Regions from separate parts of the Rhodoferax sp. P1_F3 genome, predicted to be linked through region 2. Evidence: predicted binding sites of a transcription regulator. Region 2 holds the regulator's gene; each other region holds the start of a gene.
What was found. Region 2 encodes sigma-54, which starts transcription at its own class of promoters, with help from an activator protein. Its sites were predicted from a motif close to TGGCANGNAANCTGCTTT; they were not measured.
Positions count from the first base shown of each region.

Region 1: the regulator sigma-54 is predicted to act here: its motif matches at 4,695-4,712, upstream of glnK (P-II family nitrogen regulator).
Region 3: the regulator sigma-54 is predicted to act here: its motif matches at 3,637-3,654, upstream of AC1DZ5_RS17795 (CmpA/NrtA family ABC transporter substrate-binding protein).

Region 1 covers NZ_JBFUBO010000002.1:655,086-662,329, forward strand. The annotation lists gene AC1DZ5_RS05795 (TIR domain-containing protein) at 1-371, opposite strand, end outside; gene AC1DZ5_RS05800 (TIR domain-containing protein) at 456-818, opposite strand; gene AC1DZ5_RS05805 (TIR domain-containing protein) at 1,095-1,586, opposite strand; gene AC1DZ5_RS05810 (hypothetical protein) at 1,700-3,532, opposite strand; partial or broken gene AC1DZ5_RS05815 (YifB family Mg chelatase-like AAA ATPase) at 3,650-4,546, opposite strand; gene glnK (P-II family nitrogen regulator) at 4,798-5,136, shown strand; gene AC1DZ5_RS05825 (ammonium transporter) at 5,157-6,689, shown strand; gene AC1DZ5_RS05830 (aldose 1-epimerase) at 6,801-7,244, shown strand, end outside.
Region 2 covers NZ_JBFUBO010000008.1:184,060-191,303, reverse strand. The annotation lists gene AC1DZ5_RS14840 (THUMP domain-containing class I SAM-dependent RNA methyltransferase) at 1-1,052, opposite strand, end outside; gene rpoN (RNA polymerase factor sigma-54) at 1,049-2,659, opposite strand; gene lptB (LPS export ABC transporter ATP-binding protein) at 2,659-3,435, opposite strand; gene lptA (lipopolysaccharide transport periplasmic protein LptA) at 3,432-4,043, opposite strand; gene AC1DZ5_RS14820 (exopolyphosphatase) at 4,118-5,050, opposite strand; gene AC1DZ5_RS14815 (thiol:disulfide interchange protein DsbA/DsbL) at 5,135-5,788, opposite strand; gene AC1DZ5_RS14810 (SPOR domain-containing protein) at 5,852-6,529, opposite strand; gene argS (arginine--tRNA ligase) at 6,557-7,244, opposite strand, start outside.
Region 3 covers NZ_JBFUBO010000012.1:24,316-31,559, forward strand. The annotation lists gene AC1DZ5_RS17780 (MFS transporter) at 1-164, opposite strand, end outside; gene AC1DZ5_RS17785 (ABC transporter ATP-binding protein) at 410-1,249, opposite strand; gene ntrB (nitrate ABC transporter permease) at 1,246-2,187, opposite strand; gene AC1DZ5_RS17795 (CmpA/NrtA family ABC transporter substrate-binding protein) at 2,217-3,461, opposite strand; gene AC1DZ5_RS17800 (hypothetical protein) at 3,932-4,381, opposite strand; gene AC1DZ5_RS17805 (ANTAR domain-containing response regulator) at 4,448-5,095, opposite strand; gene AC1DZ5_RS17810 (GNAT family N-acetyltransferase) at 5,103-5,864, opposite strand; gene tsaD (tRNA (adenosine(37)-N6)-threonylcarbamoyltransferase complex transferase subunit TsaD) at 5,935-6,990, shown strand; gene AC1DZ5_RS17820 (Hsp20/alpha crystallin family protein) at 6,994-7,244, opposite strand, start outside.

The DNA.
Region 1 (7,244 bases), on a different contig from region 2:
GTTTTGATCTGCTTGGCCGTTTCTGCTTCAAAAAGGGTACCGGCACGGACAGCCATTCGCAAAAATAACTGCAGTGGCTCCCCTTCAAGTATGCCGAATTGGGATAACTCAGCACCTCGGATACCAAACTTCAGATTACTTGTCTGTAAATTGTTGTCCAGTGTCTGAACACGATCCTCTCCCGCGAGCGGTCCGTAGTACTGCCAAAGTACGATCCCATGATTGGGGTCCATGAACCGCCTGGCATCATCGACCGCCTGTTGACTGATTGCGAAAGTACTGAATTTCAGTTCATGAAACCTTCCTGCCTCAGCTTCGAAAGCTTCGATTAGTCGGCGTAGCTCTTTGCGCTGGCTTGAAGAAAAAATCATTGGATGATTCCCAATCTGCTGGAGCTTGGCAATGGCGTTATGAGTCGCGTGCTAGGCACAAAATCTACCTCTGTCAACACAGATTCAAATGTCGAAAATTTTTGAAAGATTTGTTTGTGTCCAAGACATGACGCGGCCAGCACCTTCAACAGGTCGACAAGTGAGAGCTTTGCGGCCAATGAGCTGAACAATGGGTTTGTTCTCCTCTCTTGCGATTGCAACTTCGGCCAAAACTCCAGGTGCTCGGTGGGTGTCCTTTCCAACTAGAACAACGACCAGATCACATTTGCGTATTGAGCGACGAGCCGTTTCCTTCCAGCGGGGCTCAGGCGCGGCCTCCTTGAGCGAACCATCGGCAACCGAAAATGGGACTGTCTTGCGTTGCGTTTGACCGATCAATAGGTGCTTCAATCCTTGATCATTGTCGAAGTCGAAGCTGACGAACACCCTTGCTTTGCTCGTCTTTGTAGGCTGTGCAAGCCAGGAGAGAATCTTGGCGCCAGCTGCGCCAGCAATAGCGCCCCCTAGGCCCGGGGCAAAAAGGTGTCCAGCGAGAGCCCCTAGGCCGAGTAGCGTTGAATCCCTTAGCAGCCCCTGATCTGCATGTTGTTTGCAGTAACTCGTATTGGCAAGGGATGCCCGTAAGCACTGCTGGCCATTCCGATTCTTGCCCTTGCAACGTGCCATTACTAAATAGATGCCGTGCCGACGATGAAGGGGGGCTCAGTACTTTCCACGAATCTCAATGGCCTCCTGGATCCATGCGGCCAAGTTCTCTTTGATATGGTCGTAGACATACGTGCTGGATGAGTAGGGAGCGTCATACGTCTTGATGATCGACGATAGCTTTTTGCCGTCAATGGTGAAGTCATCAAAAGGATTGGCCCCTTTATCGCTTTGTTCCGTGCCGGCATTTTTAAGATTGTGAATGTGGACGCCTAAGACGCCCTTCTTATCCTGCCAGGCTTTTTTGATCTCGTAGTTAATCCACTTGCGGCCGGCCGTCTCTTTGCCGATCAAAACGACCGCCACTGAGCGGCCATACAGTTGATCATCAATCCATTTTTGAATTGCTGAGTCGCCACCCTTGGTGAGGGTTTCCCAGTCATTGTCTTTGATGGGCTGATTGCCTTCGACGACACCCATGTTGCGAACTTGAGATGCTCTCCAAGCGTCCGCCGCGTAATGAAAGCTGTAAAAAGCTTTAGTGGCCATTTCTTCTCCCTGTGACAAATCTTATTCTGCGAGCCAGCCCGGGACTATGCAGGGTGCAGGCATTTAACGCATATTCGCTTCGAGAAGGTTTTAACCTATTTCAGTCTTGCTATCTAGTTCTCTGACGTATTTTTCTTCTTTCCTGAATTTTTGTCCGCAATGGCTATGCCCATTTTTTCCAGCGCATTCAGTACAGCGGGCTCTCCCAAGGTGTGATCGCCTTTTGATTTCGAATGCTTGAATGTGTCTGCTTTTCCTGGTGAGTCAGGGACTAGTTTGCTGACGATGCCCCGAACGTATCGAACTTGGTACAGGAATACATTGAGCCATTCTTGGAATGCCGCGTCGGTGCCAATTAGCGTGACGAAGCCGCGATACGCTTCTTCGGCCTCCTTGAATGTGCCATCATCGCCTTCGGTTTTTCGAACTCGACGCTCGATTTCAATGAGGTAGATGGGCCGGCTGTTCGCAATAAGCCGAAGTACCATGATGCCGCGCATTCGATTGGCACTGAAGTTGAGAAAGCACCATCTCTTTGTGTCGCTTGGAATCTCAATATCAGGGTCTTCTTCAATTGGCTCAAGAGCGATCAACTTAGGATTTCCAGCGGGTTTGTATTGGTCAGAAAAAGTAAACCAATCGACCGACGTGATCACGTCGGGATATTTCGCCTTCAAAGCATGAGCCGCATTCCAAATATCTAGCAACGCTCCTTGAGATTCAATCTGCACCGGAGCATGTAGTGAGGCGTAGCCGACGCCTTTGCCATCACCTTGTCGTTCTCCAGACGAGTATTCCGTTCCGTCTTTTCCTAGAGGCCGGTCTTTGGAGGCGGAGCTAACAGGTTTCCCATATTTGTCCACAACGGTCCGGGGTATTCCGAGGGTCAGAAACGTAGCATCAAGAACCTCGACACTGCTGGATCTGTGGTCAGGAGCATTCTTATCCGTCAGGTCAATGACGGCGGGAGGCCGGACTAGACGCGTGGTCTGTGAACCAGCCCATGCTTTACCTACCCCTTCTGGAGGTGGATCTCCTTCTAAGACTTTCTCGGTGTTCTCTCGATCACGCTCAATCAAAGTCCCCTGTGGATCGCTGCATCCGTTGATCTGGAGTGCTAGGAAGGAACGACCATTGTTGAATGTGACTCCACAACATCGGAGTTCAGCAGGCCCCTGAAACCACGGGCCCGCTTGAATAAATAGAGGATTTTTGCTTTCCGGGGAGTATTGGCTTTCAATTTGAGAGTAGATCGATTTGGCTGCGCTAGTTGTGTATGGATCGTATTTGGCGTGCGCTAAAAACGTGGTGTCGCCATTGCGCAGTCGCATTCTTAGCTTGACCTTCCACTTCCCCGCCTCTTCGGGTTCGTCTATTGGGGCATAGAGCCGTCGCTGTGCCTCATCCCAGTCGTATGTCGCAAGAATGCGATTTACTTCGTTGGATCTGCCGTAGCACCTTGAAAAAAACTCAATGCAAGGGACGAATAATTTGCCGCCATTCGGCAGTTTGAATTCGATGTACCAATTCCTATCTCTCTGATACTTAAGGCGATGGATATCTGAGGGATAGATGTCGGGCTCGCGGGCATCCCACGCGCTCCCGAAAGAGACAAACCGCCAATGGCCAGCTGAAAAGTTGACATCGAAGTCACGTACTTCATAGCTGAGTGCTGAGTTGCTGCTTCCGGCTTCCCAAATCGAGCCGACGCGTACTTGACCAACTGCCGTTAGTGGGATTGTTCGAAAGACGACTTCATCAGAGAGGAGTTTGTCAGCAACGAGCTCTCGAAAACCGACAAGCACACGTGGTTGTGAATTTTCTTGGGTGTTTTTATAGATACCACTGTATGACCAGGCTACCAACGGACCTTTGTCCTCTCGGAGGTTGTCGAGACGGGCAACTATTGGCAGTTTCAGAATGTCTTGCGTGAATTGAATAGGCATCGCTTAGAACACAGTGGTTATCCCGATAAGGCCGGCGCACCCAGACTTGAGTGCCGACGCGACAATGGGTATGTCGCATCTTATTCAGTAATTTCGCACTAATTTCTGAAATTCACACCCACCTCCCACTAACGCCACTGCACTGGCCGAATGGTGGGGGCTGCAAGTAGGGCGTTGCCCCCAGCGCCGCAGATCAAAGCGACCGCAGAGACTCCCGATGGCCGCACTTTGCAGCGCTTCGTCAGTGTTCATATCGGGCAGCAGGCCGGCAAACCGCTGCGCCAGCATGGACTTGCCCGACCCCGGCGGTCCTACCAACAAAAGCGAGTGTCCGCCCGCCGCCGCAATTTCCAGTGCACGTTTGGCGCCCGCTTGGCCCTTGACGTCGGCCATATCGGCTCCGCGCAGACGCAAACCCGGTGGGGTGCCGAGTACGCGTACCCAGCCGTCCGGGTCTTCGGGGGTGGGTGCGATCTCGGCTGTGCCGGGCGCAGCGGGTGGGGCAAAGTGGCGCACCACGTCCAGCAAATGCCGGGCCCGCACCACATGGGAGTCTGGCACCAGCGCCGCTTCTTCGGCACTGTCAGGCGGAAGCACCAAACGGGTGCTGACCTGGGCTGTGCGCAGGGCCAGCGCCATGGCCAATGCGCCGCGCACCGGCCGCAAAGCTCCGGACAAAGACAGCTCCCCGGCAAACTCATATTGGGTCAATGCGGTCCCATCGATCTGCCCACTGGCCGCCAAAATACCCAGTGCAATGGGCAAATCCAGCCGCCCAGAGTCTTTCGGCAGGTCGGCGGGGGCTAAATTCACGGTGATGCGCTTGTTATGGGGGAATTCCAGCCCGCTGTTTTGGATGGCGCAGCGCACTCGTTCGCGGGCCTCTTTGACCTCCACATCGGCCAGGCCGACCAAGTTGAAGCTGGGCAGGCCATTGGCCAAATGCACTTCGACGGTGACCTTGGCTGCTTCCAGCCCCAGCAGAGCGCGACTCTGCACCAAAGACAAGCTCATAGCTCTATGCTCCCAAAACGGTGCGCTGCAAGGCAGTGCATGCACACGAATTGCACCAGTTAAGTGCATGCTGTATTTATGTACAGTAATGTTACTCCAGTCCGTGTTGCTTGGGGCGTAGCCTTGCGAAATACAGGGCTTTTTAACTTGGCATGCCTTCTGCTTTAGGGGTGTTATCTCCAGACCCGTGGAGAAGCAGACCAGCCAGACCCGGTGTCTGTATTCAACTGTTATCAAGCTGAGGTGAACACATGAAACTCGTAACGGCCATCATTAAACCGTTCAAGCTCGATGAGGTGCGAGAAGCCTTGTCTGGCATTGGTGTGCAAGGTATTACCGTCACCGAAGTCAAGGGCTTCGGACGTCAAAAAGGCCACACAGAGCTGTACCGCGGTGCGGAATACGTGGTCGATTTTCTGCCCAAGGTGAAGATTGAAGCGGCGATTGACGACGCTTTGGTGGACCGCGTGATCGAAGCCATCGAAGGTGCTGCACGTACCGGCAAGATCGGCGACGGCAAGATTTTTGTCTACAACCTGGAACAGGTCGTGCGCATTCGTACCGGCGAAACCGGTAAAGAAGCGCTGTAACCCGAAAGAGAGCCAATAACATGAAAAAACTGCTTGCTTCCCTGGCCCTGGGCCTGAGCCTGCTGACAGCCGGGTCGTTCGCCCTGGCCGAAGACGCCAAACCCGCCGACGCACCCGTTGCTGCTGCACCCGCTGCAGAAGCCAAACCTGCTGACGCTGCTGCGGCCCCCGCAGCCGCCGCCGCTGCTCCTGCCGCAGCAGAGGCCGCGCCTGCTCCCGTGCCCAACAAGGGCGACACCTCCTGGATGATGGTCTCCACTCTGTTGGTGATCTTGATGACGGTTCCTGGCCTGGCCCTGTTCTATGGCGGCCTGGTACGCAGCAAGAACATGCTGTCCGTGCTGATGCAGGTCATGGTCACGTTCTCGCTGATCGTGGTGCTGTGGTTCATCTACGGTTACAGCCTGGCCTTCACGGAAGGCAACGCCTACTTCGGTGGCCTGGATCGCCTGTTCATGAAGGGCATCTGGGACAACGCCGCTGGCACCTTCGCCAACGCTGCCACCTTCAGCAAGGGTGTGGTCATTCCTGAGATCGTGTTTGCCGCCTTCCAGGCCACGTTCGCCGGTATCACCTGCTGCCTGATCGTCGGCGCCTTCGCAGAACGCATCAAGTTCTCCGCTGTGCTGCTGTTCATGGTGTTGTGGTTCACCTTTTCCTACGCTCCCATTGCCCACATGGTGTGGTTCTGGGCCGGCCCTGACGCTTACACCAGCAAAGACGTGGTGGACAAGGTCAACGCCACTGCCGGTTACATCTGGCAATCCGGCGCACTGGACTTCGCTGGCGGTACCGTGGTGCACATCAACGCTGCTGTGGCTGGCTTGGTCGGCGCGTTCATGGTTGGCAAGCGCATTGGTTACGGCAAGGAAGCCATGGCACCTCACAGCCTGACATTGACCATGGTCGGTGCGTCTCTGCTGTGGGTGGGCTGGTTCGGTTTCAACGCCGGTTCTGCTCTGGAAGCCAACGGCTTCGCTGCCCTGGCCTTCATCAACACCTTCGTTGCTACGGCTGCTGCCGTGTTGTCCTGGTCCCTGGGTGAAGCCCTGCACAAAGGCAAGGCCTCCATGCTCGGTGCCGCCTCCGGTGCTGTGGCGGGTCTGGTTGCGATCACACCTGCTGCCGGCAACGTCGGTATCGGTGGTGCTTTGATCATCGGTCTGCTGGCTGGCTTCGTCTGCCTGTGGGGTGTGACGGGTCTGAAGAAACTGCTGGGCGCTGACGACACACTGGACGTGTTCGGCGTGCACGGCGTGGGCGGTATTCTGGGTGCGCTGCTGACCGGCGTGTTCAACTCGCCTTCCCTGGGTGGCCCCGGTTTCGTGGCTGACTGGGTGACAGCCACTGGCATCACCGCTGCTGACTACTCCATCGCTTCGCAAGTGTGGATCCAGACCAAGGCTGTGCTGATCACCATCGTGTGGTCCGGTGTGGTGTCTGTGATCGCCTTCAAGCTGGTGGACCTGACCATCGGTCTGCGTGTCAGCGAAGAAGACGAGCGCGAAGGCCTGGACATCACGTCCCACGGCGAAACCGCTTACAGCCGCTAATCCTCAGGATTCGGTTACGAGCCAGTTTCAATTCTTCTTGAGATTTCGGCCCAGCAGGATTTCGGTCCTGCTGGGCCGTTTTTTTGGGACCTGCGGGTGCACAATGCCGCCATGAATTCCACACTCACTTTGCGCAACGGCGATTTGCTGTGCGAGATCAAACCTGAACTGGGCGGCAGCATTGCCGGGCTGTGGCTGGGTGCCGACCCCGTGCTGAGTTCGGTGCCCGGCGACCAGATGCAGTCGGTGCGCCAGTCGGCCAGCTACCCGCTGGTTCCGTTTTCCAACCGCATTGGCCATGGCCAGCTGCAATGGGCCGGCACCAGCCACCCCCTGATCAAAAATTTCGACCCTGAGCCCCACACCATCCACGGTGTGGGCTGGCAGCGGCCCTGGGCGGTGCTGGAATCCACGGAGCAGTTCGCCTTGCTGTCGTTTGAACACAAGGCCGACGCGTCCTGGCCGTTTGACTTCGACTGTTCCCAGGCCTTCAAGCTCGAGGCGGGGGCGCTGGAGATGACGCTGTCCATCACCAACCAGTCACTCGTGGCGGCG
Region 2 (7,244 bases):
AAGTCCACGCCCTCGTCGGTCTGCGCCAGTTCGCGTGCGCCAAAGCGCGCCCCCTCGCCTTCACCGGCTACACCGCCGATGCCGATGCGCTCGCCATAGGGCGGGTTCAGCACCATCACGCCGCCACCTTCAATTGGGGGCATGCGCTGCAGCGCATCGCCACCGCGGAACTCGATCACATCGGCCACACCGGCACGCTGGGCATTGCGCTGGGCAAAGTCCACCATGCGGTGCGACACATCGCTGCCGTAGATCAGCGCGGTCTGGCCCGGTTCGGGCTTGACCACGTTGGCGGCGGCCTCGGCCTTCATGTCCGCCCATTCCTGGCTGCGGAAGGGCCGGTATTTCTCAAACGCAAAGCGGCGCAGCGAACCCGCCGCGATGTTGCAGGCAATCTGCGCGGCCTCAATGGCCACCGTGCCGCTGCCGCAGCAGGGGTCGTACAGCGGCATCAGGTCGTCATCGCCCGAGGCCCAGCCGCTGGCGGCGATCATGGCGGCGGCCAAGGTTTCTTTCAGCGGGGCGTCGCCCTTGTCCTCGCGCCAGCCGCGCTTGAACAGCGGCTCGCCCGAGGTGTCGATGTAGAGCGAGCAGCTGTCGGTGGTCAGGTGGGCATAGATGCGCACATCGGGCCACTGCGTGTTCACGTCGGGGCGCACGCCATTCGCCACTTCGCGGAAACGGTCGCACACGGCGTCCTTGACTTTGAGCGCAGCGAAGTTCAGCGAGGTCAGCGGGCTGTGCTGCGCGGTCACCTCGACCTTGATGCTTTCCTTCGGGCTAAACCACTGCTCCCATGGCACTTGCAGGCCGGCACGGTACAGGTCTTGTTCACTGCGGTATTCGGTGTACGACACCAATACCAGCACGCGCTGCGAGAGGCGGCAGTACAGGTTGAGCAACATGGCGTGCGCAAACGAGGTGCGCACGGCCACGCCGCCGCGCTGCTTGGTCACGCAGCCGGGCGGCAGACCGGTGATCTGCAAGATCTCCGGCGCCAGGTACTCCTCCACGCCGGCGGCGCAGGGGAGAAAAAGGGTCAGTTGGTTCATAGCGCTTTGCGGAGTGAGGCGGGGGCGATCTTCAGGCCCTCGCGGTATTTGGCCACGGTGCGCCGGGCGCATTCGATGCCCTGCTCCTTGAGCATGTCGGAAATCTGGTTGTCGCTCAAGGGCTTCTTGCTGCTCTCGGAGGCAATGAACTGCTTGATGAGCGCGCGCACCGCGGTGCTGGAGGCATTGCCACCGCTCTCGGTGCCCAGGCCCGAGCCGAAGAAGTATTTGAGCTCGAAGGTGCCAAACGGCGTGGCCATGTACTTGGCCGTGGTCACGCGGCTGATGGTGGATTCGTGCAGGCCCAGCTCATCGGCAATCTCGCGCAGCACCAGGGGACGCATGGCCAGCTCGCCGTGGGTGAAGAAATTTTTCTGCCGCTCCACGATGGCCGTGCTCACGCGCAGGATGGTGTCAAAACGCTGCTGGATGTTCTTGATGAACCAGCGTGCCTCTTGCAGACGCTGCTGAAGCGCGGCGTGGCCCGCACCGTCGCGGCCACCGCGGTGGTTGCGCAGCACATTGGCGTAAATGTCATGCACCTTAAGGCGCGGCATCACTTCGGGGTTGAGCTGCACGCGGAATTTGGGGATGCCGCCGGCCTTGCCAATCGCCACCACTAGCACGTCGGGCACCACGATGTTGCGCTCCACGTCCACAAAGCGGCGCCCGGGCTTGGGCTCCAGCCGCGCGATGAGCGCAATGGCTTCGCGCACCAGGGTGTCGCTGCCCACACCCATCTGCACCAGGCGCTTGATGTCGCGCCGCGCCAGCAGGTCCATGGGTTGGCGACAAATGCCCAGCGCCACCTGCAGCACCTCTGCGCGCTCGTCCTCGCCCTCTTCCTCGGCCTGGGCCAGCAGGTAAGCCACTTGCAGGCGCAGGCACTCGCCCAGGTCCCGCGCCCCCACGCCCACAGGCTCCAGGCTGTGCAGCAGGCCCAGCGCCACGGTGAAATGGTGCACCAGGTCCTGCAACTGTTCTTCGTCACCAGGGTTCAGGCTGCGCGCCAACTCTTCCAGCGGGTCTTCCAGGTAGCCATCGTCATTGAGCGATTCGATGAGGAAGCGCAGCGCGGCTGCGTCGGTGGCATTGGTGCGCAGGCTCAGGGCCTGGCGGTGTAAAAAGGTCTGCAGCGACTCGGCCGAGCGCGCGAGCTCAGTAGCGTCTTTCTCTTCGTCGTCACCCAGGTTGTTGGCCCGGGCCTTGGCATCCACACCCCACTCGCCGTCGTCGGGCGTCATCTCGGTGGTGCCATCGCCTTCCCAATTGGGCTCGTCGCTGCTGCTCAGCGGCGTGGTTTCTTCGTCATTGCTGCTGGTGCTGGTGGAGGTGGCGTAGTCCGCCACCGCGTTGGGCGCGTAATCGACTTCGCTGTTCTCGGACAGGCGGTCACCCTCGCTCACCGTGGCGTCCACCGCGTTCAGGCCGAAGTCCTCGCGCTCGGCCCGCTCTTCGGTCAGCTCCAGAAAGGGGTTTTCGTCCAGCATCTGCTCCACCTCCTGGCTCAGCTCCAGCGTGGAGAGCTGCAGCAGACGGATGGACTGCTGCAACTGGGGCGTGAGCGCCAGGTGTTGGGAGACGCGTAGCGAGAGGCCCTGCTTCATCACATTTTGAAATGCTCACCGAGATAGACGCGGCGCACATCGGCGTTGTTCACGATCTCGGAGGGGGTGCCCTGCGCCAGCACATGGCCGTCGCTGATGATGTAGGCGTGGTCGCAGATGCCCAGGGTCTCGCGCACGTTGTGGTCGGTGATGAGCACGCCGATGCCACGGCCCTTGAGGAAGTTGATGATGCGCTGGATCTCGATCACCGCAATCGGGTCGATGCCGGCAAACGGTTCGTCCAGCAGGATGAAGCGCGGCCGCGTGGCCAGCGCACGCGCAATCTCCACACGGCGGCGCTCGCCGCCCGACAGGGCCAGCGAGGGCGACTCGCGCAGGTGCTCCACGCGCAGGTCTTGCAAGAGCGCGGTCAGGCGTGCCTCAATCTCGGCCGACTTGAGCGGGTTGCCTGCGTCGTCGCGCTGCAGCTCTAGCACGGCGCGCACGTTGTCTTCCACATTCAGTTTACGGAATATCGAGGCTTCTTGCGGCAGGTAGCCCAGCCCCAGCCGCGCGCGGCGGTGAATGGGCATGTGCTCGATGGAATGGCCGTCGATGGTGATGTCCCCCGCGCTGGCGCGCAGCAGGCCCACGATCATGTAGAACGACGTGGTTTTGCCCGCGCCGTTGGGGCCTAGCAAGCCAACCACCTCGCCAGTGCGCACGGTGAGCGACACGTCCTTCACCACCTGGCGCTTGCCGTACGACTTTTGCAAATGCCGGGCTTCCAGCCGCCCGGTGCTGGTGTCCGGGGCTTCTTGGGTGGGCTCGCTCACTGGGCGGCCTTCTCAAGTTGTGGCGTAGCGCGCAGGGTCGGGCTGGGTTGGGACACAGCAGGGGCAGCTTCGGCCTCGGGTTTGGGCGTCAGCATGGCGCGCACACGGCCGGCCGGGGCGGCAGCGGTCTTGGGGGCACCATCCACAGTGAATTTGTCGGTCAGGTTTTCGTAGAGGATGACGGCGCCCGTTACCTCATCGGCCAGCGTGGCCCCGCGCAGGCGGCGCAACTGGGCTTTTTTGACAAAGCGCACGGTGTCGGCCTTGCCGTCGTATTCAATGGTGTCTCCGTCGCCCTCAATGAATTCATCCAGGCCTTCGCGCTTTTGCCGGAAAAACGCCGGCGTGGCGGTCGAGCCGGTGACCAGGCCGTACTGGTAGCCATCGGGGTCCTGGCGCACCTCGATCTGGGCGCCACGGATCAAGATGCTGCCCTTGGTCAGCACCACATGGCCGCTGAACACGCTGACCTGCTTGACGTCGTCGTAGCGCAGGGCGTCGGCCTCCACGTTCATGGGCTTGTTTCGGTCGGCCTTTTCGGCCCAGGCGTGCCCCACCACGCTGGACAGAGCCAGCCACAAGGACACCGACAAAAGGGTATTTTTCATAAAGGCACGAAACTTGCTCAAAAGCGCTTCGGCCATTGTACCGAGCGCTTTGCGCATTTCGCGCCCTGGCCGACTCAGCCGTCGGCGTTAATTTTGGCGATCAGCGCCTGCAACACGTCTGCTGCGCGGTCGTTCTCCACTTGGCAGGTGCCCGCATTGGCGTGGCCACCCCCGCCGTAGCTGAGCATCAGGTCGCCAATATTGGTCTTCGACGTGCGGTTGGTGATGGATTTGCCGGTGGCAAACACGGTGTTTTGCTTTTGCAAGCCCCACAACACGTGGATGGAGATATTGGTCTGCGGGAACAACGCGTAGACCATGAAACGGTTCACCGCAAAGATGGTGTCTTCGTTGCGCAGGTCCAGCACCAACAGGTTGCCATGCACGGTGGAGCAACGCAACAGTTGCTCCTTGGCCTTGGCGGCATGGTCGAAATACAGCTCCACGCGCTCCACCACGTCGGGCAGCTGCAGGATGTCGTCGATGCCGTGGTGGCGGCAGTACTGAATCAAATCCATCATCAGCTGGTAGTTGCTGACGCGGAATTCGCGGAAGCGGCCCAGACCGGTGCGCGAATCCATCAGGTAATTCAGCAGCACCCATCCCGTGGGGGCCATGATTTCGTCGTGGCTGAAGCGGGCCGAGTCGCCCTTGTCCACCGCTTCCATCATGTCGTGGAAGCGCGCCGGGAAGCGGCTGGCGCCGCCATAGTGGTCAAACACCACGCGCGCGGCCGAGTCGGCATCGGGCAGGATGATGTGGTTGGGGCGCTCACCGGTGTTGCGCACCGTCTCCGACTCATGGTGGTCAAAGGCCAGGTGCACGCCCGGCACGTACGGCAGGTTGGTGGTGATGTCGCGGTCGGACACCTCCACCTTGCCGTCCTGCATGTCTTTGGGGTGGACGAACTTGATGTCGTCGATCAGGTCCAGCTCGTTGAGCAGGACTGCGCACACCAGCCCATCAAAATCACTGCGGGTGACCAGCCGGTACTTGGGGTGTGCCATGGGAAGACTCTCCACAAAGGGGTTGAATGACAAATCATTCTAGCCCTGTGGGATCCCTCTGCGGCGCGTGCAGAGGGGCGTTTTTTAGCGAGCGGTGCGCGCCTGGACGATCAACGCGTCCACGATCTGCAGCGCGCGCTGCATGTTGCCGGCGATGGAGCCATCGGTATAAAAGCGACCTGCCACGCCCAGGGCGGGCACGCCTTCGACCTTGTAAGCGTTTTGCAGTTGGGCAGCCTTGGTAGCCTTGGTGGCCACGCTGAACGAACCGTACTGCTCGACAAACTTGGCCTTGTCCACGCCCTGCTTGGCCACCCACTCGACGATGGCGTCGCCACCGCTGAGGTTCAGCTTCTCGACGTGGATGGCGGCAAACACCTTGGCGTGCAGCTTCTCCACCAGGCCCATGGCTTCGAGCGCGTAGTACAGGCGCTGCTGGGGCACAAAACTATCCTGGAAGGCCACGGGCACACGGCGGAAGGACACATCCTTGGGCAGCTTGGGAATCCAGGCTTGCAGCGTGGGCTCGAACGCATTGCAGTGGGGGCAGCTGTACCAAAAGAACTCCACCACTTCGACCTTGCCAGCGGGTGCTTCCACCGGAGCGCGCGGGTCCACGGGCTGGTAATCGGTGCCGGGCTGTGGGCCTTTGGCCTGCGCCTGGGCGCTGCTGGCCCACAGGGCGGAGGATGCAAAGGCAGCGCCAGTGGCGGCTTGGGTAAATTCGCGACGTTTCATGGGTTCAAAAGCTCCAAAGTGCCCGGATGTGAGTGGACTGGGCGGGGAAAGTTCCAGCGCCGCTTAGCGCTGCACGCGCACCAAGGCGGTTTCCAGACCGCTCTTGTCCAGCTTGTCTTTGGCCTTGTCGGCATCGTCCTTTTTGTCAAACGGGCCTACGCGTACCCGGAACACCGGCCGGCCCGACTGCTCGCGCTCGGAAATCTTGGTCTCGATGCCGCTCAGCGAGAGCTTGGCGCGGTGCGCCTCGGCGTCTTCGGCCGTACGGAAGGCGCCTACCTGCACAAAATAGGAGAACGCGTCGCCTTCGGCGGCTGTACCGGCCTTGGCCTTGGCCAGATCACCCAGGGGGTCTGCCGACACGGCGGGCTTGAGTTCGCCCTTGGCATCCGGCTTGGCCGCAGTCTTGGCGTCTGCCTTGGGGTCGGTTTTGGCTTCCGCCTTGGCCTCGGTCTTTGCGTCTGGCTTGGCCGCCGTCTTGGCGCCCGACGCGGCAGATGCCGGTGCGGTGGCCGTGGGCACGGCGGGGGCCGGGTTCTTGCCGTAGAGCAGCGCGTTGGGGTCCCAGTTTTTGTTCTTCTGGGCTTCGGCCGCGTCCTGGTCGGCACTGCGGCTCTGGCTCTTGTTCATGAACGGCACCGGCACCTTGGTGACGTACACCGCCACGGCCAATGCGGCCCCCAGGCCCACCACCACGCCCACAATGAAACCGACAATGGTTCCGCCACGTTCAAACTTCATGCGCTGCTTTCTCTTCAATCAGTTGGATCACATTTTTTGCGGGGCACTCACGCCCAGCACAGCCAGGCCATTGTGCAACACCTGCGCCGTGGCCGCGACCAGCGCCAGACGCGCCAGTTTCACCGCTTCGTCGTCCACCAGGATGCGTTCGGCATCGTAATAGCTGTGGTAGCTGGCGGCCAGTTCGCGCAGGTAGAAGGTCACGTCATGCGGCGCCTCGTCGGCGGCCGCCGCGGTCAGCATCTCGGGGTATTTGGCCAGTAACAGCATCAACGCCTGGGCCTGCGGGCTTTGCAGCGCCGACAAGTCCACCGTCTTCAAGCTGGCCACATCGCCACCCCAGGTGGCCAACACCGAGCAGATGCGCGCATGCGCGTACTGCACGTAGTAGACCGGGTTGTCGTTGTTCTTGGCCACGGCCAAATCCACGTCGAAGGTGTACTCGGTATCGGGCTTGCGCGAGAGCAGGAAGAAGCGCACCGCATCCTTGCTGGTCCACTCGATCAGATCACGCAACGTCACATAACTGCCCGCGCGTTTGCTGATCTTGACCTCTTCACCCCCCTTGACCACACGCACCATGGTGTGCAGCACGTAGTCGGGGTAGCCCTGGGGAATGCCCACGCCCGCCGCCTGCAGGCCGGCGCGCACCCGTGCGATGGTGCCGTGGTGGTCGGTACCCTGGATGTTCACCACCTTGGTGAAGCCGCGCTCC
Region 3 (7,244 bases), on a different contig from region 2:
AGCAGAAAGCCCTTCTGGGCGGCGCTGAGCTGAAACTGTTCGCTGATGAAGGGCGCCATGGCGCCGTTCATCACCCAGATGACGAATGAGAACGTCAGGTAAAAAAATGCAGCGAACAATGTAGGGGTATGTCCGCTTTTTAAAAATTGACGAAATCCGGCCATGAATGGGCTCCGTAGAGAAGAGGGGCTGTGGGAGGGGGGGACGTGCGGAAATCGCTGGAGCCGCTAGGGCTTCAGACACCAAGTGCGCGCCTACCCTGACGGTAGGCGATCAACCGCAACACTGCTAGACCTTCGTTGGTCGTAATTTGTTCAAGCAGGATCTGTGCCTGTTTTGAGTGCGGTTCATGCACAAAAAAAGGGCGCCGTGGAGGGCGCCCTTTTGTGTGTGTGGCCGGAAGCTGCGGTTAGGCCGCCTTCTCCACGTGGGCCTGGCGTGTATACAAAAAGTCGATCACGGCCTTGCGGTACTGCAGGTACTGCGGGCTGTCGGCCAGCTCCACGCGGTTGCGTGGGCGGGGCAGGTCCACGCTGAGCACTTCGCCAATGGTGGCGGCCGGGCCGTTGGTCATCATCACGATCTTGTCCGACAGCAGCACGGCCTCGTCCACATCGTGCGTCACCATCACCACCGTGCTTTGGGTGCGGGCCACGATCTCCAGCAGCTCGTCCTGCAGCTTGGCGCGGGTCAGCGCGTCCAGCGCACCAAAGGGTTCGTCCATCAGTAGCACTTTGGGTTCCATGGCCAGTGCGCGGGCAATGCCCACGCGCTGTTTCATGCCGCCGCTGATCTCGCCAGGGCGCTTTTGCGCCGCAGCGGTCAGGCCCACCAGAGCCAGTGCGGCATCGGTACGCGCCTTCAGTTGCGCTTTGTTTTCAGAGGCAGCGCCAGTGCTCTTGGCACCCGCACCAAACACGCGCTCCACGCCCAGGTAGACGTTCTCAAAGCAGGTGAGCCAGGGCAGCAGCGAATGGTTCTGGAACACCACTGCGCGCTCGGGGCCGGGGCCGTTGATCTCGCGGTTGGCGCAGATCAGCGAGCCCTCGGTGGGTGTGGTCAGGCCGGCAATCAGGTTCAGCAGCGTGGACTTGCCGCAGCCGCTGTGGCCGATCAGCGCAACAAACTCGCCCTTGGCCACGGTGAGGTTGATATCGCGCAGTGCGGGGAACAGGCCCTTCTTGGTCTTGAAGGTCTGGGCCACGCCCTGGATTTCGATGTACTTGGTGTTGGCGGACACAGTGCTCATGACTTCACCTCTTCGAATGTGAATGCGGTTGCGATCTTGATCAGGGCGTATTCCAGAATCAGCCCGACGATGCCGATCACGAAGATCGCGATGATGATGTTCTTGACGTTCAGGTTGTTCCACTCGTCCCAGACCCAGAAGCCAATGCCCACGCCACCGGTCAGCATCTCGGCCGCCACGATCACCAGCCAGGCCGTGCCCACTGCCAGGCGCACGCCGGTCAGCATGTAGGGCAGCACCGAGGGGAAGAGGATCTTGGTGACGATCTTCCACTCAGACAGGTTCAGCACGCGGGCCACGTTCATGTAGTCCTGCGGTACGCGCTGCACGCCCACCGCGGTGTTGATGATCATGGGCCAGATGGAACAGATGAAGATGGTCCAGATGGCGGCAGGGTTCGCACCCTTGAACACCAGCAGGCCAATCGGCAACCAGGCCAAGGGCGACACAGGGCGCAGCAAGCTGATCAGCGGGTTGAACATGCGGCTCAAAAACTCAAAGCGACCGATCATGAAACCCGCAGGAATGCCCACGGCCGCGGCCAGGCCAAAGCCCAGCGCCACGCGCTCCAAAGAGAACAGCACGTTCCAGCCCACACCCTGGTCGTTCGGCCCTTTGCGGTAGAACGGGTCGCTGAAGATGGTGATGGCCTGCTGCAGTGTTTCCCAGGGGCTGGGGATGCTGCTCTTGGTGCCAATGCTGACCAGCGCCCAGATGCCCACCAGCAGCGCCAGGCCCATCACGGGTGGCAGCACCATCAGTGCCAAGCCACGCCAGTCGTAGCCCGGCTTGGCAGCGGTGGGCGTTGCCGCCACAGCCGCAGGTTTAGTTGCTTTTTGCATGCTAGCCCCCGTGGATGCTGCGCTAGCAGCTTCCTTTTTGATAGCAGACCCTTCGGCCGACGTGGCCAAGGGGGAGTGGAAAACAGCGCTGACCATATGGATCTCCTATTCAGTCCCGCAAAAACTCAGGCTTTGACCTTGAAGCTGTCGGCGTATTTCTTGGGGTCCTTGCCGTCCCAGACCATGCCGTCCATGAGCTTGCTGGTGCGCATCACGTCCTTGGGCACCGGGGTCTTGCTGGCAGTGGCGGCCTGCTTGTAGATGTCGATCTGATTGATCTGCTTGGCCACAGCCAGGTAATCGGGGTGTTCTTTCAAAATACCCCAACGCTTGTGCTGTGTCAGGAACCACATGCCGTCCGACAGGTAGGGGAAGTTCACCGCACCGTCGTTGTAGAACTTCATGTAGTTGGGGTCATCCCAGGTCTTGCCCAGGCCGTTTTGGTAGCGGCCCAGAATGCGCTGGTTGATCGCGTCCACGCTGGTGTTCACATAGCTCTTGTCGGCAATGGTTTCGGCCATCTTGTTCTTGTTGGACAGGCTGGCGTCGATCCAGCGGCCGGCTTCCAGAATCGCGGCGGTCACGGCACGTGCAGTGTTGGGGTACTTCTTGACGAAATCGCCCGTGGTGCCCAGCACCTTTTCGGGGTGGTCCTTCCAGATGTCCTGCGTGGTGGTGGCGGTGATACCGATGCCGTCGATGATGGCGCGGTGTCCCCAGGGCTCGCCCACGCAGTAGCCGTCCATGTTGCCCACGCGCATGTTCGCGACCATCTGGGGCGGTGGCACGGTGATGACCTTGGCATCTGCCATGGGGTTGATGCCGTTGGCGGCCAGCCAGTAGTACAGCCACATGGCGTGCGTGCCGGTGGGGAAGGTTTGCGCAAACGTGTATTCGCGTTTGTCGGTCTGCATCAGCTTGGCCAGGCTGGGGCCGTCCACCGCGCCTTTGTCCGCCAGTTTTTTGGACAGGGTGATGGCCTGACCGTTGTTGTTCAGCGTGGCTAGCACGGCCATGTCTTTCTTGGGGCCGCCCACGCCCAGGTGCACGCCGTACACCAGGCCATACAGCACGTGGGCAAAGTCCAGCTCGCCGTTCACCAGTTTGTCGCGCACACCGGCCCAGCTGGCTTCCTTGCTGGGGATGATGGTGACGCCGTATTTCTTGTCGATGCCCAGCACCGAGGCCATCACCACGCTGGCGCAGTCGGTCAGCGGGATGAAGCCGATCTTGACCTCGGTTTTCTCCGGGGCGTCAGAGCCACCGGCGTACACCGCAGCGCGCAGCGCAGGGTTGATGCCCACCACGCCTACGGCCGCGGTTTGCAGAACAGCACGGCGGCTGAGTTTGGCTTTCAGAAGATCAGTCATGGCACACGCTCCAGAAGTGAAAAACACAAAACGAAAAACAAAAAAGGCGTCCGCACTGGGTTGACTGCGCAGTGCGCGAGTCAACCCGTGGGGACGCCTTTGTCCTGTTTGCCCTGCGCCCTACCCGCCGTTAGATGGGGTGCAGTGCATGACCGTTGCCGGTCTCGCACGGATTAATGCAATGTCTGTGCCAGGTTGCTCCTGCTATGGGGTGCTATTAATTCAGGAGCTGCTTGCGCAATGAATACGGGGGCTAGAGGCATGTTCTATTTAAAAATGCAGACGGTGCACTGGTTTTGTGCGCTGCACCAACGTCGGGAAAAGGCCCCAGTAGCAGGCGCTTGCCGGGAACTTGCCAGGTGTTTATGCCGTGGTTTGGGGCGCGTAGTCGCTGGGCGCCTGCTGTTTGCGCTGCTGCAAGGCTGGCCGGTGGCGCAGCCTGCGACCGTTGAGAGGGTTCGGCGGCGGGTTTAGTCGCGGATCTTGGCGCGGCGCTCAACGCCGTGGCGCTGCATCAGGATGTGGATCAGCAGCGCAGCGGCGGCGGAAGTCGCCAGAACTGGCGAGGAGGTGACCACGCGGGCCAGGCCGTCCAGCACATGCAAGCTGACCTGCTGCGCATAGTGGGTCAGGGCCACCACGTCCTGGGGTTCCACATTCTTCACGTCATCGGGCAGCACCTGCACATCGGGCCAGCCACCGCGAAAGCGGATCTTGGCAAAGATGCCGTCGGCCACCGCCACCAAGGACAGCACGCCCAGCGGCTTCATCAGCGTCAGGATGAGGTTGCTGCGCACGGCGGCCGGCGCAGTTTCGTAAATCTTGCCCACCAGCTGCGACACCATGCGCTCTTTTTCTGCAGCGGGCGCAGCGTCGTACACCTCGGCGGCCAGTTGTTCGATAGGGATTTCGGGTTGCATGGGGTACAGCTTAGTTCTGATTTGTGCCAATTGTGTGAACCACTCGTAACCAGTTGTTTGCCTGTGTCAGGACAGCAGGTCGGCCACGTCCAGCATGCGCTGGGCCACTTCCACAATCTTCAGGTTTTTGTCCATCGCGGTCTTGCGCAGCTTGGCGTAGGCGGCTTCTTCGCTGAGCTGCTGGCGCTGCATCAGCATGGCCTTGGCGCGGTCAATCACTTTGCGGTCCTGCAGCACGGCGGACAGCTCGTTGAGTTCGGTGCGCGTGGCGGCCAGCTCCTGGCGCAGGGCCTGCTCGTGCTGAAAACGGGCCATGGCCACGTCCAGAATGGGGCGGATGCGCTCGGTCTGCAAGCCCGCCACGATGTAGGCCGACACACCGGCGGCCACGGCTGCGCGCGCATTACCACTGTCGTTGTCGTTGGTGAACATGACGATGGGGCGGCGCTCGTCGCGCGTGGCCATCACCACATGCTCCAGCGCGTCGCGCGCGTCGCTCTCGGCGTCCACAATGATCATGTCGGGCTGCAGCTGTGCCAGACGTTCGGTCAGGTACACATCGGCTGGCAACGACGCCACCAGGTTAAAGCCACTTTCCAGCAGGCCAATGCGCAGGCTGCGCGAGCGCTCGGCCTGGCTGAACATGTGCGCATCCTGCGGGTCATCGACCAGCAGGTCAGAGTTGATCACGACGATGCGAAGCGGCTCGGTCATAGGCACATCATGGCACGCAAAATTCACGCCAGTAGTGATAACGCCAGGCGGTAACAAAGCCCGCGCGCTGGTACAGGGCCAGGGCGGCGGTGTTTTCTGCCTCCACCTGCAAAAACGTTTCCGTCAGGCCACGCCGCAGGGCCTCTTGGGCCAGGCAGGCCATCAGTTGTGCGGCCAAGCCCCGGTCGCGTGCGTCCACCACGGTGCGCAGCCCGTGCAGGCTGGCCCAGCCCTGGCTGTAGACCGCGGTGCCCGCGCACAGCGGTTGGCCGTCTTGCACCAGACTGGCGTACACGCCTTGCTGGCCGCGGCTCAGCGCCTGCAGGCGGTGCTGGCCATCTACTGGGTCAAAGCCCGGCGCGGTGTACACCGCGGCCCAATGCTTGGTCGGTGTGGGGGACCAGGTGGCGGCGGTGCCGGTGCTCAGGCCCGCTACGGTGGCCGTGGGCGCCACCTGCACCAGCGTGGCCTGCGTAGGCGCAAAGCCCAGACGGCGCAGTTCGGCCTGCACATCGGCCAGACCCGCCACATCGGCCAGGCGAAAAATCGGTTTCAGGCCGCGCTGGGCGTAGCGCGCGCAGATGTCTGGCAGGGCAGCAGGGCTCAGACTGTGGTGGCGCAGCGGCACAGCGCTTTTGGCGCGCCCGATGGTGGAGGTGTCATACGACAGCAGCCAGCCGTCCAGGGTTTCGTAGTGGGGTGGAGCCACGGCGTCGCGGGTGGAGGTTTCCAGTCGGGCAACGGCGTCATCGGTCAAAGGCAGGTCCATAACGCCATTGTGCCGGGTGCGACCACGCAGGCCCCATCCTCTAAACTCGGCGGCTCTGAAGGAAACAAGCATGCTGGTGTTGGGAATCGAGTCTTCGTGTGACGAAACAGGCGTGGCCATGGTGGAGTCGCACGGCACTGCCGTGCCCACGCTGCTGGCCCACGCGCTGCACAGCCAGATCGAGATGCACCAGGCCTATGGCGGTGTGGTGCCCGAGCTGGCCAGCCGCGACCATATTCGCCGCGTTCTGCCGCTCACCCAGCAGGTGCTGAATGACAGCGGCCACAGCTTGCAGGATGTAGACGTGGTGGCCTACACGCGCGGGCCCGGCTTGGCCGGTGCCTTGCTGGTGGGCGCGGGCGTGGCTTGCGCATTGGGCGCGGCGCTGGACAAACCGGTGCTGGGCGTGCATCACCTCGAAGGGCATTTGCTGTCCCCATTCCTGAGCGCAGATCCTCCCGAATTCCCCTTTGTGGCGCTGCTGGTGTCCGGTGGCCACACGCAGCTCATGCGCGTGGACGGCGTGGGCCGCTACGAGCTGTTGGGCGAAACGATTGATGATGCGGCGGGCGAGGCCTTTGACAAGTCCGCCAAGCTCATGGGCCTGGCCTACCCCGGTGGGCCGTTGCTGTCCAAGCTGGCGGAGGAGGGCAGCCCCACAGCCTACCAGCTGCCACGGCCACTGCTGCACAGCGGCAATCTGGACTTTTCATTTGCGGGTCTGAAGACTGCCGTGCTGGTGCAAAGCCAGCGCATGGTGGCTGCGGGTGCGGTGACCGTGTTCGACGCCTTGCCGCGCCAGCAGCAGGCCGACTTGGCGGCATCGACGCAGGCGGCGATTGTGGAAGTGCTGCTGAAAAAATCGATGGCTGCTATCAAGCAAACCGGCCTGAAGCGCCTGGTGGTGGCCGGTGGCGTGGGCGCCAACCGCAAGCTGCGTGAGCTGCTGAACGCCGAGTGCGCCAAACGCGGCGTGCGCGTGCACTACCCCGAGCTGCACCTGTGCACCGACAACGGCGCCATGATTGCCATGGCCGCGGCGATGCGCTTGCAAAGCGGTTTGCAGACTGCCAGCAAGGCTTACGCTTTCGACGTCAAGCCCCGCTGGCCGCTGCATACGCTCTAAGTTCTACTGAATGGTCAGTTCGGTGGCGTTGTTCACCGGCACCTTTTTAGCCAGCTTCAAGGTCAGCACACCGTTTTCCAGCTTGGCTTCGCTGAGTGCGCTGTCTACATCCTGCGGGAATTCGTAGGCTGCGCGGTAGCGGCGGGGCGCGTCTTCCTTGCTCTGGATGCGAACGACGGCACCGTCGATGGAAATGCTGAGCTGCTCCTTGGCGATGCCGGGCATGTCCAGCGTCAGGGTGAACGAGGTTTCGT